2 regions of the Streptomyces sp. NPDC031554 genome follow, and region 1 is predicted to be linked to the other one. Evidence: riboswitches for the same ligand, from Rfam matches in the RefSeq annotation. Region 1 holds a riboswitch; the other holds the start of a gene.

The links. A riboswitch is a leader RNA that binds a small molecule or an ion and turns the genes downstream of it on or off. The one in region 1 is predicted to bind glycine.
Region 2: it holds a riboswitch for glycine, as region 1 does, so the genes downstream of both, gcvP (aminomethyl-transferring glycine dehydrogenase) here and gcvT (glycine cleavage system aminomethyltransferase GcvT) in region 1, are expected to answer to the same signal.

The regions. Positions count from the first base shown of each region.
Region 1 is NZ_JBVIKX010000001.1:305,582-312,952, forward strand. Features, by position in the region: gene ACZ5FU_RS01295 (enhanced serine sensitivity protein SseB C-terminal domain-containing protein) at 1-100, opposite strand, end outside; gene ACZ5FU_RS01300 (enhanced serine sensitivity protein SseB) at 282-1,076, opposite strand; gene ACZ5FU_RS01305 (AAA family ATPase) at 1,606-2,274, opposite strand; glycine riboswitch at 2,451-2,550, shown strand; glycine riboswitch at 2,551-2,666, shown strand; gene gcvT (glycine cleavage system aminomethyltransferase GcvT) at 2,740-3,858, shown strand; gene gcvH (glycine cleavage system protein GcvH) at 3,995-4,372, shown strand; gene glyA (serine hydroxymethyltransferase) at 4,388-5,650, shown strand; gene ACZ5FU_RS01325 (L-serine ammonia-lyase) at 5,758-7,125, shown strand; gene ACZ5FU_RS01330 (GNAT family N-acetyltransferase) at 7,202-7,371, opposite strand, start outside.
Region 2 is NZ_JBVIKX010000013.1:7,223-14,593, reverse strand. Features, by position in the region: gene gcvP (aminomethyl-transferring glycine dehydrogenase) at 37-2,922, opposite strand; glycine riboswitch at 3,104-3,199, opposite strand; gene ACZ5FU_RS28360 (PRC-barrel domain-containing protein) at 3,317-3,688, shown strand; gene ACZ5FU_RS28355 (nucleotidyltransferase domain-containing protein) at 3,610-4,083, opposite strand; gene ACZ5FU_RS28350 (DNA polymerase IV) at 4,177-5,598, opposite strand; gene ACZ5FU_RS28345 (MerR family transcriptional regulator) at 5,654-6,337, opposite strand; gene ACZ5FU_RS28340 (bifunctional nuclease family protein) at 6,576-7,049, opposite strand; gene ftsR (transcriptional regulator FtsR) at 7,135-7,371, opposite strand, start outside.

The DNA.
Region 1 (7,371 bases):
CGAGGGCGCGCAGGAGTGCCTCGTAGGCGTCGTAGCGCCCGGGGGTCACCTGGCGCAGCATGTGCTCGACCTGCCCGGCCGCGATGCTGCTGGCGCTCACCTGTACCGCCCCTTCGATAAGTTGCCCCGCTTTCGGGAGACCAGCTTAGGTGTCTTCGCCGACAACGGGTCCCCCCGAGGGACCGGCTCGTCCGCCGCCGGCGGGACCGGCCCGGCGGGCGCCCACCGGGCCCTCGCGGCACCGCCGCCCGCCGGCGCGGACGCCCCCGTGCGGAACGCGTTCAGTGGATCCGGGAGTAGAAGGGCCGCACGTGCTCCTTCAGCCACCGGGCCACCGGGTCCTCCGTCACGTCGAGCAGGACGAGGTTGACCGGCCAGGGCGCCTGGACCCGGCCGAGCGCCCTGCCGAGGGCCTCCAGGGGCAGCGCCCGCTGATCGCCCTCCCACGGGGAGAGCTCGACGCCGACGAACAGCACGGGGTCGGCCGTCTCGATCGCGGCGAGGCAGCGGCGGGCGGTCAGGACGACGCCGGTCGCCTCGAACTCGGCGGAGGCCGCGGACAGGAAGTCCACCGGGTCGTCCTGCCAGTCGGGCTCGTGGAGACGGACCCGGCCGCCGCCGGCGGGACCGTCCAGCGGGGTGAGGCCGGCCCGGCACAGCTCGGCGACGGCCTCCGGGGGCAGCGGGATGCCGACCGTGCCGTCCGGGTTGACCAGGATGCCGACCTGCGGGGGCAGCCCGCGGGCGAACTCGACCGCCGGGGCGACGGTGTACGCCATGTGCGCGCCGACGACCTGCCGGAACTGTTCCTCGGAGCTGAACACGGGCACGTACGCCTGGCCCTCCAGCTCCAGGGTGGGCAGGTCCAGGGGGCCGCTGTGCGGGCCGCCTCCGGCGGGCAGCGGCACCCACAGGAAGCTGCGGCCGAGCACCTCCACGATCCGGCCGCCGGCCCCGGGCACGCCGAGGGAGGCGGAGAGCACCTCCTCCAGCTCGTTGCCGGGCCACCCGCCGTGCGGGTGGGGGTGCGCCTGTGCCGGGAAGTCCGCGGGGAAGTCCGCCGGGGGGAAGTCCATCTGCCTACCGCCTGCTGGGAACCACTGGATGTGGCTCGAAAGGCTATCGGGTACCGGCCGCGCCCCCGCCGTGCGCCGTCCGACGTCCACCGTCCACCGTCCACCGGACGTCCCGGAGCCGGGGGCGGCGGCCGGGGACGGTGGCGGTGCGGCGGCCGCGTGGCCGGGCCCGCGGGGCGGGTCCGGCGGGGCGGGTCCGACGACCGGGGACGCCTGTGCGGCGGCTCGGTCTCCGCGGGGCCCCGCACCCGCGGACGGCCCGGCGGCCGCGTGGCCGCCCCGCGGGGCGGGTCCGGCGACCGGGGCGGCGGGCTCGTGCCGCGGCTCGGCGGCCGAAGGTCCGCGGACCGGACCGCTGAGCCCCGCCCCGGGTGCCGCCCGCCGGCCGGACCCCCGGTCCCGCGCGGCGGCCCGGCGCTCGCGGGCCCCGGATGCGCACGGCACCCCGGCACCCCGGCGGCCGCAGGTGCGGAGCCCCCGGGCCCGCACGGCGATCGAGGGCCGCAACCCCGCCCCGGTCCGGCCCCGGTCAGCTCGTGAAGGCGATGCGGCGGAGGGTGTCGGCCGCGGCGCGGTCGAGGAGGACCGTCGAGCCGCAGCCCTGGGGGAGGCGGCCGCGCTCCGCCGCGCGCAGCAGGCGGGAGGCGGCCCGGCGGTGGCGGCGGAAGGCGTACCGGGAGACGCCCCGGCCGCGCTCGCGCTGGCCCTCCAGCGCGGTGTCCACGGTGACGTCGAGCAGCACGAGGTGCAGGCTGCCGCCGCGGCGGCGGGCCTCGCGGGCCAGCCAGGCGCGCACCCAGGCCTGCGTGCCGCAGTCGTGGACGACGACGCCCTCGCCGGTGCGCAGGGCGCGGCGCAGACCGGCGTAGTGGTCGAGGCGGACGAGAGGGCGGTAGAGGGCGTAGGGCAGGGCGCGCGGCATGCGGGCGTCCCAGCGGTCGCGGGTGTCCTGGGAGTCGATGCGCGCGCCCGCGACGGCCCGCCTCATCAGCGTCGACTTGCCGCTGCCGGGCAGTCCCGTGACCACGACCAGGTCGCGGGACGCGAACAGCAGGCCGTGCGGGCTGCGGCCGGCGCGGTCGCGCAGGTCGCGGACGACCGGCGCGGGGGTCGCACCGGCCGCCCCGGGGGCGGAGGCCCGCGGCTGCGCGGGCAGTGCGAGCGCCGGGCCGGTCCCGAGTCCCGTGGTCCTGTTCACCGTGTTCGTCCTCCCCTGGGGTCAGACAAGTCTTCTCCCCGTCGAGCGTAAAGAGAAGGTAATCCGGTCCGCCTCGCGTTTTCATGCGCTTACCGCCACAGGCCGGTTACAGATGCGGCCTGCCGCGATCGGCCGGGGCGTGCGATGATGGCCGCGCCAACTGCATACCGGCCGTTTGAATCCGCGCGGGAGAGTCCCCACCGACAGCATCGCTGGGGCGCCGAAGGAGCAAGTCCCTCCCTTGAATCTCTCAGGCCCCGTTACCGCGCGGGCGAGGCACATCTGAAAAGCGGGTCGCCCTCCGGCGGCTCCACCCAAGGTGCAAGCCGTGACCGACCCGTCCGCGGACGGTCACGGCGAACCTCTCAGGTTCCGATGACAGATGGGGAGGAACGACCTCTCCTCCCCCGCGCCCGGCTCCACCCGCGCGGGAGGGAGTCCATCGCCTTGGGAGACGAACGCCCGATGAGCAGCACCCCGCTCCGCCACACCGCCCTCGACGCCCTGCACCGTTCGCTGGGCGCGACCATGACCGACTTCGCCGGCTGGGACATGCCCCTGCGCTACGGCTCCGAACGCGACGAGCACCACGCCGTGCGGACCCGGGCCGGCCTCTTCGACCTCTCGCACATGGGCGAGATCACCGTCACCGGCCCGCAGGCGGGCGCCCTGCTGAACTTCGCTCTGGTCGGCGACCTCGCGGCCGTGGGCGTGGGCCGGGCCCGCTACACCATGATCTGCGACGCCGACGGCGGCATCCTCGACGACCTCATCGTGTACCGGCTCGCCGACACCGAGTTCATGGTCGTCGCCAACGCCTCCAACGCCCAGGTGGTCCTGGACGCGCTGACCGCGCGCGCCGGCGGCTTCGACGCCGAGGTGCGCGACGACCGCGACGCCTACGCGCTGCTCGCCGTCCAGGGACCGGAGTCCCCCGGCATCCTGAAGTCGCTCACCGACGCCGACCTCGACGGCCTGAAGTACTACGCCGGCCTGCCCGGCACCGTCGCCGGCGTCCCCGCGCTCGTCGCCCGCACCGGTTACACCGGCGAGGACGGCTTCGAACTGTTCGTGAAGCCGGAGCACGCCGTCGAGCTGTGGCAGGCCCTGACGAAGGCCGGCGAGGGCGTCGGCCTGATCCCCTGCGGCCTGTCCTGCCGCGACACGCTCCGCCTGGAGGCGGGCATGCCGCTGTACGGCCATGAGCTGTCGACCGCGCTGACCCCCTTCGACGCCGGTCTCGGCCGAGTCGTGAAGTTCGGCAAGGACGGTGACTTCGTGGGCCGCGCGGCGCTCGCCGCGGCCGCCGAGCGCGCCGGGACGAACCCGCCGCGGGTCCTGGTCGGCCTGGTCGCCGAGGGCCGCCGCGTCCCGCGCGCCGGGTACGCCGTGGTCGCGGGCGGCGAGGTGGTCGGCGAGGTCACCTCCGGCGCCCCCTCCCCCACGCTGGGCAAGCCGGTCGCGATGGCCTACGTCGACGCCGCGCACGCGGCACCGGGCACGCCGGGTGTCGGCGTGGACATCCGGGGCAGCCACGAGCCGTACGAGGTCGTGGCGCTGCCGTTCTACAAGCGCCGGAAGTAGAGACTGGCGCTCGGACCGCGCCGCGGCGGACCGCGGCCGGTCCCGCGCGTGACCCTGCGCACAGGTGCGCCGCTCACGCGCGTCCCCAGCAGTCCCCCTTCATCAGCACTCCCCCGCGTACAGGAGAATTCAGGCCATGAGCAACCCCCAGCAGCTGCGCTACAGCAAGGAGCACGAGTGGCTGTCGGGCGCCGAGGACGGCGTCTCGACGGTCGGCATCACCGAGCACGCGGCCAACGCGCTCGGCGACGTGGTCTTCGTCCAGCTCCCCGAGGTCGGTGCCGCGGTGACCGCGGGCGAGTCCTGCGGCGAGCTGGAGTCGACCAAGTCGGTCAGTGAGCTGTACGCGCCGGTCACCGGCGAGATCGCCGAGGTCAACCAGGACGTCGTGGACGACCCGTCGCTGGTGAACTCCGAGCCCTTCGAGGGCGGCTGGCTGTTCAAGGTACGCGTCACGGACGAGCCGGCCGAGCTGCTCTCCGCCGACGAGTACACCGCCTTCATCGCCGGCTGAGAGGTCGAAAGACGCATGTCTGTCCTGAACACGCCCCTGCACGAGCTCGACCCGGAGATCGCCGCGGCGGTCGACGGCGAGCTGCGCCGCCAGCAGTCCACGCTCGAGATGATCGCCTCGGAGAACTTCGCTCCGCTGGCCGTCATGGAGGCGCAGGGCTCGGTCCTGACCAACAAGTACGCCGAGGGCTATCCCGGCCGCCGCTACTACGGCGGCTGCGAGCACGTCGACGTCACCGAGCAGATCGCGATCGACCGGGTCAAGGAACTGTTCGGCGCCGAGTACGCCAACGTCCAGCCGCACTCGGGTGCCTCCGCCAACCAGGCCGCCCTGTTCGCGCTGGCCCAGCCCGGCGACACCATCCTGGGCCTGGACCTGGCGCACGGCGGTCACCTGACCCACGGGATGCGGCTGAACTTCTCCGGCAAGCAGTTCGACGTGGTCGCCTACCACGTGGACGAGGCCGGCCTGGTCGACATGGCCGAGGTCGAGCGGCTCGCCAAGGAGCACCGCCCCAAGGTGATCATCGCGGGCTGGTCGGCGTACCCGCGGCAGCTGGACTTCGCCGAGTTCCGCCGGATCGCCGACGAGGTCGAGGCGTACCTGTGGGTGGACATGGCGCACTTCGCCGGTCTGGTCGCGGCGGGCCTGCACCCGAACCCGGTGCCGTACGCGGACGTGGTCACCTCCACGACCCACAAGACGCTGGGCGGCCCGCGCGGCGGCATCATCCTCGCCCGGCAGGCCTTCGCGAAGAAGCTCAACTCGTCCGTGTTCCCGGGCTTCCAGGGCGGCCCCCTGGAGCACGTCATCGCGGCGAAGGCGGTGTCCTTCAAGGTCGCGGCCTCGGACGACTTCAAGGAGCGCCAGCGCCGTACGGTGGAGGGCGCGCGGATCCTCGCCGAGCGGCTGACCGCGCCGGACGCCCGGGAGGCCGGGATCAACGTCCTGTCCGGCGGCACCGACGTGCACCTGATCCTGGTCGACCTGCGCGAGTCGGAGCTGGACGGGCAGCAGGCCGAGGACCGCCTCCACGAGGTCGGCATCACGGTCAACCGCAACGCGGTCCCGAACGACCCGCGGCCCCCGATGGTCACCTCGGGCCTGCGTATCGGCACGCCCGCCCTCGCCACCCGCGGTTTCACGGCCGAGGACTTCGCCGAGGTCGCGGACGTGATCGCGCAGGCGCTCAAGCCGGCCCACGACGTGGAGGCGCTGAAGGCACGGGTCGTGGCCCTGGCCGACAAGCACCCGCTCTACCCCGGTCTGAACAAGTAGGTCCCGCTTTTCTACGGTTTTCCCTGGGGTGTCCCGCACACTGGTCAGTGGGCGGGGCATCCCACCGGAAAGCTTCTGCACCACCCCTTATTGAGGAGTCAGTCCCCGTGGCCATCTCGGTCTTCGACCTGTTCTCGATCGGCATCGGCCCGTCCAGCTCCCACACGGTCGGCCCGATGCGGGCGGCGCGCATGTTCGCGCGGCGCCTGCGCAACGAGGAGCTGCTGGCCTCCGTCGCCTCCGTGCGCACGGAGCTGTACGGCTCCCTGGGCGCGACCGGCCACGGTCACGGCACCCCCAAGGCCGTCCTGCTCGGCCTGGAGGGCGACTCGCCGCGCACGGTGGACGTGGAGACGGCTGACGCGCGGGTGGAGCGGATCAGGGACTCGGGCCGCATCCGGCTGCTCGGCGAGCACGAGATCCCGTTCTCCTTCGACGACGACCTCGTCCTGCACCGCCGCGAGACCCTGCCGTACCACGCGAACGGCATGACGCTGTGGGCGTACGACTCCGCGGGCGCGGAGCTGCTGTCGAAGACGTACTACTCGGTGGGCGGCGGGTTCGTCGTCGACGAGGACGCGGTCGGCGCGGACCGGATCAAGCTGGACGACACGGTCCTGAAGTACCCCTTCCGCACGGGCGACGAGCTGCTGCGCCTGACGCGGGAGACGGGTCTGTCGATCTCCTCGCTGATGCTGGAGAACGAGCGGGCCTGGCGCACCGAGGAGGAGATCCACGAGGGCCTGCTGGAGATCTGGCGGGTGATGCAGGCCTGTGTGGCCCGCGGCATGTCCCGCGAGGGCATCCTGCCGGGCGGTCTGCGGGTGCGCCGCCGTGCCGCCACGACGGCCCGTCAGCTCCGGGCGGACGGCGACCCGCTGGCCCACTCCATGGAGTGGATCACGCTGTACGCGATGGCGGTGAACGAGGAGAACGCGGCGGGCGGCAGGGTGGTCACCGCCCCCACGAACGGCGCGGCCGGCATCATCCCCGCCGTCCTGCACTACTACGTCAACTTCATCCCCGGCGCCGACGAGGAGGGCGTCGTCCGCTTCCTCCTCGCCGCCGGGGCGATCGGCATGCTCTTCAAGGAGAACGCCTCCATCTCCGGCGCCGAGGTCGGCTGCCAGGGCGAGGTGGGTTCCGCCTGCTCCATGGCGGCGGGCGCGCTGGCGGAGGTTCTCGGCGGTTCCCCCGAGCAGGTCGAGAACGCCGCGGAGATCGGCATGGAGCACAACCTCGGTCTCACCTGCGACCCTGTGGGCGGACTGGTCCAGATCCCCTGCATCGAGCGCAACGGCATGGCCGCGGTGAAGGCGGTCACGGCGGCCCGCATGGCCATGCGCGGCGACGGCACGCACAAGGTGTCCCTGGACAAGGTCATCAAGACGATGAAGGACACCGGCGCGGACATGTCGGTCAAGTACAAGGAGACGGCCCGGGGCGGGCTGGCGGTGAACATCATCGAGTGCTGAGGGACATGCCCTGAGGCCGGGGAGGCAGCTCGTCCCGCTGTCGGGCGACTGCGCCTCCAGGCCGGCTCCCGAGCTTTCAGAGGCCGGACCGGAACTCGCGCTCGAGAATCGCGTGCACGACGGAGTCCCGCCACTTTCCCGCTTTCAGCACGTGCTCGCGGATGGTGCCCTCCTCGACCATTCCCGCCGCACCCATCGTCCTGGCGGACGCCTCGTTGAGAGGAGACCGCGCCCCCCAAATGCGGT
Region 2 (7,371 bases), on a different contig from region 1:
CCTGCACGGACGGGGGCCTCGACGGCGACTGCCGGATCAGTCCTGGTACGCGTCCAGCGGCGGGCACGAGCAGACCAGGTTGCGGTCGCCGAAGGCCTGGTCGATCCGGCGCACCGGCGGCCAGTACTTGTCCGCGGCGGACACCCCGGCCGGGAAGACGGCCTCCTCGCGCGTGTAGGCGTGGTCCCACTCGCCGCCCAGCGCGGCCGCCGTGTGCGGGGCGCCCCGCAGCGGGTTGTCCTCGGCCGGCCACTCACCGGACCCGACCTTCTCGATCTCCGCGCGGATCGCGATCATCGCCTCGCAGAACCGGTCCAGCTCCGCCAGGTCCTCCGACTCGGTCGGCTCGATCATCAGCGTGCCGGCCACGGGGAACGACATCGTCGGCGCGTGGAAGCCGTAGTCGATGAGCCGCTTGGCCACGTCGTCCACGCTGACACCGGTCGCCTTCGTCAGCGGACGCAGGTCGATGATGCACTCGTGCGCCACCAGTCCGCCGGGACCGGTGTAGAGCACCGGGTAGTGCGGTTCGAGCCGCTTGGCGACGTAGTTGGCGGACAGCACGGCCACCTGCGTGGCCCGCTTCAGCCCTTCCCCGCCCATGAGCCGCACGTAGGCCCACGAGATCGGCAGGATCCCCGCGGAGCCCCACGGCGCGGCCGAGACGGGCCCCACCCCCGTCGCGGGCCCGGCCTCGGGCTGGAGCGGGTGGTTGGGCAGGTACGGCGCCAGGTGCGACCGCACGGCCACGGGGCCGACGCCCGGACCGCCGCCGCCGTGCGGGATGCAGAACGTCTTGTGCAGGTTCAGGTGCGAGACGTCGCCGCCGAAGTGCCCGGGCCTGGCGAGCCCCACCAGCGCGTTGAGGTTGGCACCGTCCACGTACACCTGACCGCCGGCCTCGTGCACCTGCGCGCAGATGTCGGCGACGTGCTCCTCGAACACCCCGTGCGTCGACGGGTAGGTGATCATCAGGACCGCCAGCTCGTCGCGGTGCTTGTCGATCTTCGCCCGCAGGTCCTCGACGTCGATCTCGCCGTCCTCGGCGGTGTTCACGACGACGACCCTCATCCCGGCCATCACGGCGCTCGCGGCGTTCGTGCCGTGCGCCGACGACGGGATCAGGCACACGGTCCGCTGCTCGTCCCCGTTGGCGCGGTGGTACCCGCGCACGGCGAGCAGTCCGGCGAACTCGCCCTGCGACCCGGCGTTCGGCTGGAGGGACACCTTGTCGTACCCGGTGACCTCGGCGAGCCGCTCCTCCAGCTCGTGGATGAGCGTGAGGTAGCCCCGCGCCTGCCCGGCGGGCGCGAAGGGGTGCAGCTGCCCGAACTCGGGCCAGGTGACCGGCTCCATCTCGGTGGTCGCGTTGAGCTTCATCGTGCAGGACCCCAGCGGGATCATGCCCCGGTCCAGCGCGTAGTCGCGGTCGGCCAGCCTGCGCAGGTAGCGCAGCATCGCGGTCTCGGAGCGGTACTGGTGGAAGACGGGGTGGGCGAGGATCTCGTCGCGGCGCAGCAGCCCGTCGGGGAGGGCGTCCTGCGCGGCCGCGTCGAGGGCCTCGATGTCGCCCTCGACCCCGAAGGCCCGCCACACGGCGTCGATCTGCGCCCGCCCGGTGGTCTCGTCGCAGGAGACCGCCACGTGGTCGGCGTCGACGAGGTGGAGGTTGACGCCGTTGTCCCGGGCGGCGGCGACGGCTTCGGCGGCCTTCGCGGGCACCCGCACGGTCAGCGTGTCGAAGTAGGAACCGTGCACGACCTCGACGCCGCCCGCGGTGAGCCCGGCGGCCAGGAGCGAGGCGTAGCGGTGGGTGCGCCGCGCGATCGCCCGCAGGCCCTCGGGACCGTGGTACACGGCGTACATGCCGGCCATGACGGCGAGCAGGACCTGCGCCGTGCAGATGTTGCTGGTCGCCTTCTCCCGGCGGATGTGCTGCTCACGGGTCTGCAGCGCCAGCCGGTACGCCCGGTTGCCGTCCACGTCGACGGACACGCCGACCAGCCGTCCGGGCAGGCTGCGCGCGAACTTCTCGTGGACGGCCATGTAACCGGCGTGCGGCCCGCCGAAGCCCATCGGCACCCCGAACCGCTGCGTCGTGCCGACGGCGATGTCCGCGCCCAGCTCACCGGGCGAGGTCAGCAGCGTCAGCGCGAGCAGATCGGCGGCGACGGTGACGAGCGCCCCCAGCTCGTGCGCCTGGTCGATGACCGGCTTGAGGTCGCGCACGGCACCGGAGGCCCCCGGGTACTGGACCAGCACGCCGTTGATCTCCCGCGCGGCGATGTCGGCCGGGATGCCCTCGCTCAGGTCGGCGACGACGACCTCGACACCGGTCGGCTCGGCACGCGTCTCGATCACGGCGATGGTCTGCGGCAGCGCGTCCGCGTCGATCAGGAAGAGGCCCTTCTTGTTCTTCCCCATCCGCCGGGACAGCGCCATCGCCTCGGCCGCGGCCGTGCCCTCGTCGAGCAGCGAGGCGCCGGAGGTGGGCAGCCCGGTCAGGTCGGCGACCGTCGTCTGGAAGTTCAGCAGCGCCTCGAGCCGGCCCTGCGAGATCTCCGGCTGGTACGGCGTGTAGGCCGTGTACCAGGCCGGGTTCTCCATGACGTTGCGCAGGATGACCGGCGGGGTGAAGGTGCCGTAGTAGCCGAGCCCGATCATGGAGTCCATGACCTGGTTGCGGTCGGCCAGCGAACGCAGCTCGGCCAGCACCTCGGCCTCGGTGCGCGCACCCGGCAGGTCCAGCGCGTCGGCGTTCTTGATCACGTCGGGGACCGCGGCGGCGGTCAGCTCGTCCAGGGAGCCGTAACCGACCTGCGCGAGCATCTTGGCCCGCGCCTCCTGGTCGGGTCCGATGTGACGCTGCTCGAAGGGGATTCCCTGTTCGAGGTCGGAGAGCGGAATGCGATGGGCGGTCATTGCGGAGGCCTCCTGGTCACACGACCTTCGAGGGGCACCACTGGCGGGTACCCGGACGGCCTCCCCCTCTGTCATCTCAACCTGAGAGCTTCACCGGACGCCCGAGGGCACCCGGCTTTCACCGTCGGTGAGGGCGGAAGCCGTCGACGCCGTCGGCACCCGCCCTGCTTTCCAGAGTGACCTCGTCCGTGCGGTACGTGGGCCTGAGAGATTCCGGGGAGGATTTGCTCCTTCGGCGCCTCCGGTGGTCTCCGGAGGACTCTCCCGCACGGGGTCAGCGGCCACGGCCAGACTACCAGCGGGGTCAACGAGGCCTCCTTCCGAGTGGCCGCGACCGCCGATGTGCTCTTTCGTAGTGCTGAGGGATGAGTTTGCGACCACGTGGAGGGGTTCCGTGCAGACCGACATCGATCCGCGCAACCTGATCGGCCGCAAGGCGTTCGACCGGAACGGCACCAAGATCGGCACCATCGACGAGATCTACCTCGACGACGCGACCGGCGTGCCGGAGTGGGCGGCCATACGCACCGGTCTGTTCAGCCGGGACGCCTTCGTCCCCCTGGAACCCAGCGAACTGGTCGAGGGCACCCTGCACGTCCCCTTCGACCGCGCCCTGATCAAGGACGCCCCCGACTTCGGTGTGGGCCGTCACCTCTCCCCCGACCAGGAACTCCAGCTCTATCACCACTACGGCCTCGACGTGGCCGCCCCGCCGCCCCTCCCGGACCGGGACTTCGGCAGGCTGGCGGGCTCGGAGGAGACCTGAGCGGACCGGCCGCACGCCCGGACCAGTGCCCCCAGGAGTCCCCACGGGTCGTGGAGCGGTCGCGCCCCGTCGGTGACGACGCGTCGCGTGCCCGCGTCGACGGGATCGGTACGCGCCCGGTCGGCGGGGCCGATGCCGGCCTCGACCTCCAGACCGCAGGCGGTGACACACCACCATGCGGTGAGGGGCCCTCGGGTCCGGTTGCGGACCACGTCGCCCAGGGCCGGCTCGCGCACCCGGGTGTCCTCGGCGGCGTACCGGCCCGGTTCGGCCGTCAGCACGACGAGATCGACGTCCGAGCCGGCTCGTCCGGCACCCCGCGCCCAGGACCCCACGAGCAGCACCCCGACGACGTCCTCGCGTCCCGCGGCCCATGCGGTGACCCACCGGACCACCGAACGCGCCTCGTCACGTCGCTCCGCCGGGAGCCCCGCGGGGTCCGTCCGTCGCTCCCCGTCCGCCACCGCACACCGCCTCGCTCGATCCCGTCACCGGCCGGTCCCCGGCTGCGGCCCCGCCGTCGGCACGTGAGCGGCCTCGTCCACGGCCGGTGCCCCGTCCGGTCCTCGCCGCACCAGCGGCAGCGGCTCCGCCGGTTCCAGCTGGGGGTCGTCGATGCGGAACGTCCGCACCCGGCCCACCTCCGACCCGGGCGTCTCGAACCGCACGGTCACCCGCCCCAGCCCGCTGCCCTGCACCCACCCGTGGCCGAGCCGGGCGTGCCGCACGTCGAGCCCCGGCCGCCACCGGTGCTCCACGGGCACCGCCTCGGCCACCGCGGGCTCCTCGGACGCCTCGTCCTCGGGGCCCGCGGCCCGCACGTCCGCCGCCCGCACCTCGGCCGCCTGCGCGAACAGGTCCTCCTGCGTGAAGTCGGCCAGCCCGCTGACCCCCACCCCGAGCAGCCGCACACCGCCCGTCGTGTCGACCGCCTCCAGCAGCCGCGCCGCCGCCTCCCGCACCACCGCCGGATCGTCCGTGGGCCCCCGCAGGGTCTCCGACCGGGTGAGCGTGGAGAAGTCGTACCGCCGCACCTTCAGCACGATGGTCCGCCCCGACAGGCCGGCCCCCCGCAGCCGCCGCACACACCGGTCGGCGAGCCGCTGCACCTCGAGGCCCACCCGCACCCGGTCGTGGATGTCGACGTCGTAGGTGTCCTCCACCGACACGGACTTGGTCTCCCGTTCGGCCACCACGGGCCGGTCGTCCCGGGCCAGCGCCATGGCGTACAGCGCGTGCCCGTGCGCCTTGCCCAGCAGCCGTACCAGCTCGTCCTCCCCCGCCTCGGCCATCTCCCCGACCGTGGTGATCCCGGCCCGCCTGAGATGGTCGCCGGTCGCCGGACCGACCCCCGGCAGCGTCCGCACCGGCATCGGCGCGAGCAGGGACCGCTCGGTGCCCGGCTCGATCAGCACCAGGCCGTCCGGCTTGGCCTGCTCGGAGGCGATCTTGGCGAGCATCTTCGAGGCGGCCAGCCCCACCGAACCGGTGAGCCCGGTGACCGCCCGGATGTCGGCGCGCAGCCGCACCCCGGCCAGCCGCGCCGACTCGCTGTCCCAGGCCGCCTCGCCGGCCTCCAGATCCACGAACGCCTCGTCCAGGCTGAGCGGCTCCACCAACGGCGACAGGGCCCGCAGCAGCGCCATGACCTGGTCGCTGATCCGGCGGTAGAAGGCGCCCCGCGGCACCAGGTAGGCGGCGTTCGGGGCGAGCCGGCGGGCCTGCGCCATGGGCATCGCCGAGTGCACGCCGAAGACCCGCGCCTCGTACGAGGCGGTCGCCACCACTCCTCGCGGTCCGAGACCCCCCACGACCACCGCCTTCCCGCGCAGACTCGGCTTGGACGCCTGCTCCGCCTGGGCGAAGAAGGCGTCCATGTCGAGATGCAGGACGGTGGGCGCGTTTCTCACATCTCCGATGCTGCACCACGCCACTGACAACGAGGCCGTACGGCCGCCGGGGCCGTCAGACCGCCCGGTTGCGCCGGCGGGCCAGCTCGTCCGCCGGGTTGGGCCCGACGAGTGTCTCCCCGGTGTCGACACGCTCTCCGTGCAGCTGGGACAGCGCGCTCTCGACATCCCGCCACACCACCCCGACGGCGATCCCGAAGATGCCCTGCCCGCCCTGGAGCAGCGCGTGGACCTCGTCCGGGGAGGTGCACTCGTAGACCGTGGCGCCGTCGCTCATCAGCGTCATCCGCTCGAGGTCGCTGAAGCCGCGCTCACGCAGGTGCTGGACGGCGGTGCGGATGTTCTGGAGCGAGACCCCGGTGTCGAGGAAACGCTTGACGATCTTCAGGACCACCACGTCCCGGAAGCTGTACAGGCGCTGCGTGCCGGACCCGTGGGCGGGCCGCACGCTCGGCTCGACCAGCCCCGTGCGCGCCCAGTAGTCCAGCTGCCGATAGGTGATGCCGGCGGCCGCACAGGCCGTCGGGCCCCGGTAGCCGATCTCCTCGGACGCCATGGACGCCGCCCCTCCGCTGCTCGGTACGGCCGCCGGCCGCTGCGGAGCGTGATCGGCCGCGCCTCCGTGATGGGGGTGGCCCCCGCCCGGGCGGAGCCGAGAGCTCGAGGGAGGGTACGGACCGCTCCCCCCGACACCGAGTCCGGGGGCACCCCCCACCGTACCGTCGCCGCTGCTTCTCACGCCGACCTCCGTCCTTGACCTGCCTTCTCGACGGTAGGCAGTCACCGGGGGTGCGTCAACGATCGCCACACTCGGCACGCCGAGTGATAATCACCCCAGGAGTGGTTTCCCGTACTCCACCGCGGGGAAAGGCTAGCCGAATGCGCTGAGCGGAAGCCGCAGGACGCTCTCACGGTCCGACGGCAATCGCCGCGGCCGAAGCCTTTGCGCCCACCCGACAGTCCATGTCTGCCGACGGCTACTGATTGCTGCTGCCGAAGTCCTCGGGGGAGATCTGGTCGAGGAACTCGCGGAACTTCTCGACCTCGTCCTCCTGCTCGTCCGGGATGGCGATCCCCGCGTCGTCGAGGACCGTGTCGCTGCCGTAGATCGGCGTCCCGGTGCGCAGGGCCAGCGCTATGGCGTCGGACGGCCGCGCGCTCACCTCCACCCCGCTGGCGAAGACCAGCTCGGCGTAGAAGACGCCTTCACGCAGGTCCGTGATGCGTACCTCGCTGAGCTCCTGGCCCACCGCCTCCAGCACGTCCTTGAACAGGTCGTGGGTCAGCGGCCGCGCCGGAGCCATGCCTTGCTGGGCGAAGGCGATCGCCGTCGCCTCACCCGGCCCGATCCAGATGGGGAGGTAACGGTCGCCTCCCACTTCACGCAGCAGGACGATCGGTTGGTTGGAGGGCATCTCGACCCGGACACCTACGACATCGAGCTCGTTCACACAGCAACCCTAGGCCGTGCTCGGGACGTTTGGGTAGTCGGGCCGGGAACGGGTGACCGATCCGGGCGGCCCGGACCGTCTCCCCTCAGGGCAGGCGCACCCCGAGCGCGGTCTGCACCAATGCCGCGTGCAGCCTGACCGTGAGCCCCGCCAGCTCCTTCGTGCGGGCCTCCGCATGCGCCCTCGTCTGCGGATTGCGGTGGCGCCGGAGCGGTGCGACCACCTGGTCCACGAGCCCCGCCTCACGATCGGCCGCGGCCTTCATCACCCGCAGGTGCCGGGGTTCGATCCCGAACCGCCCCAGCTCGGAGACGAGCGCGGC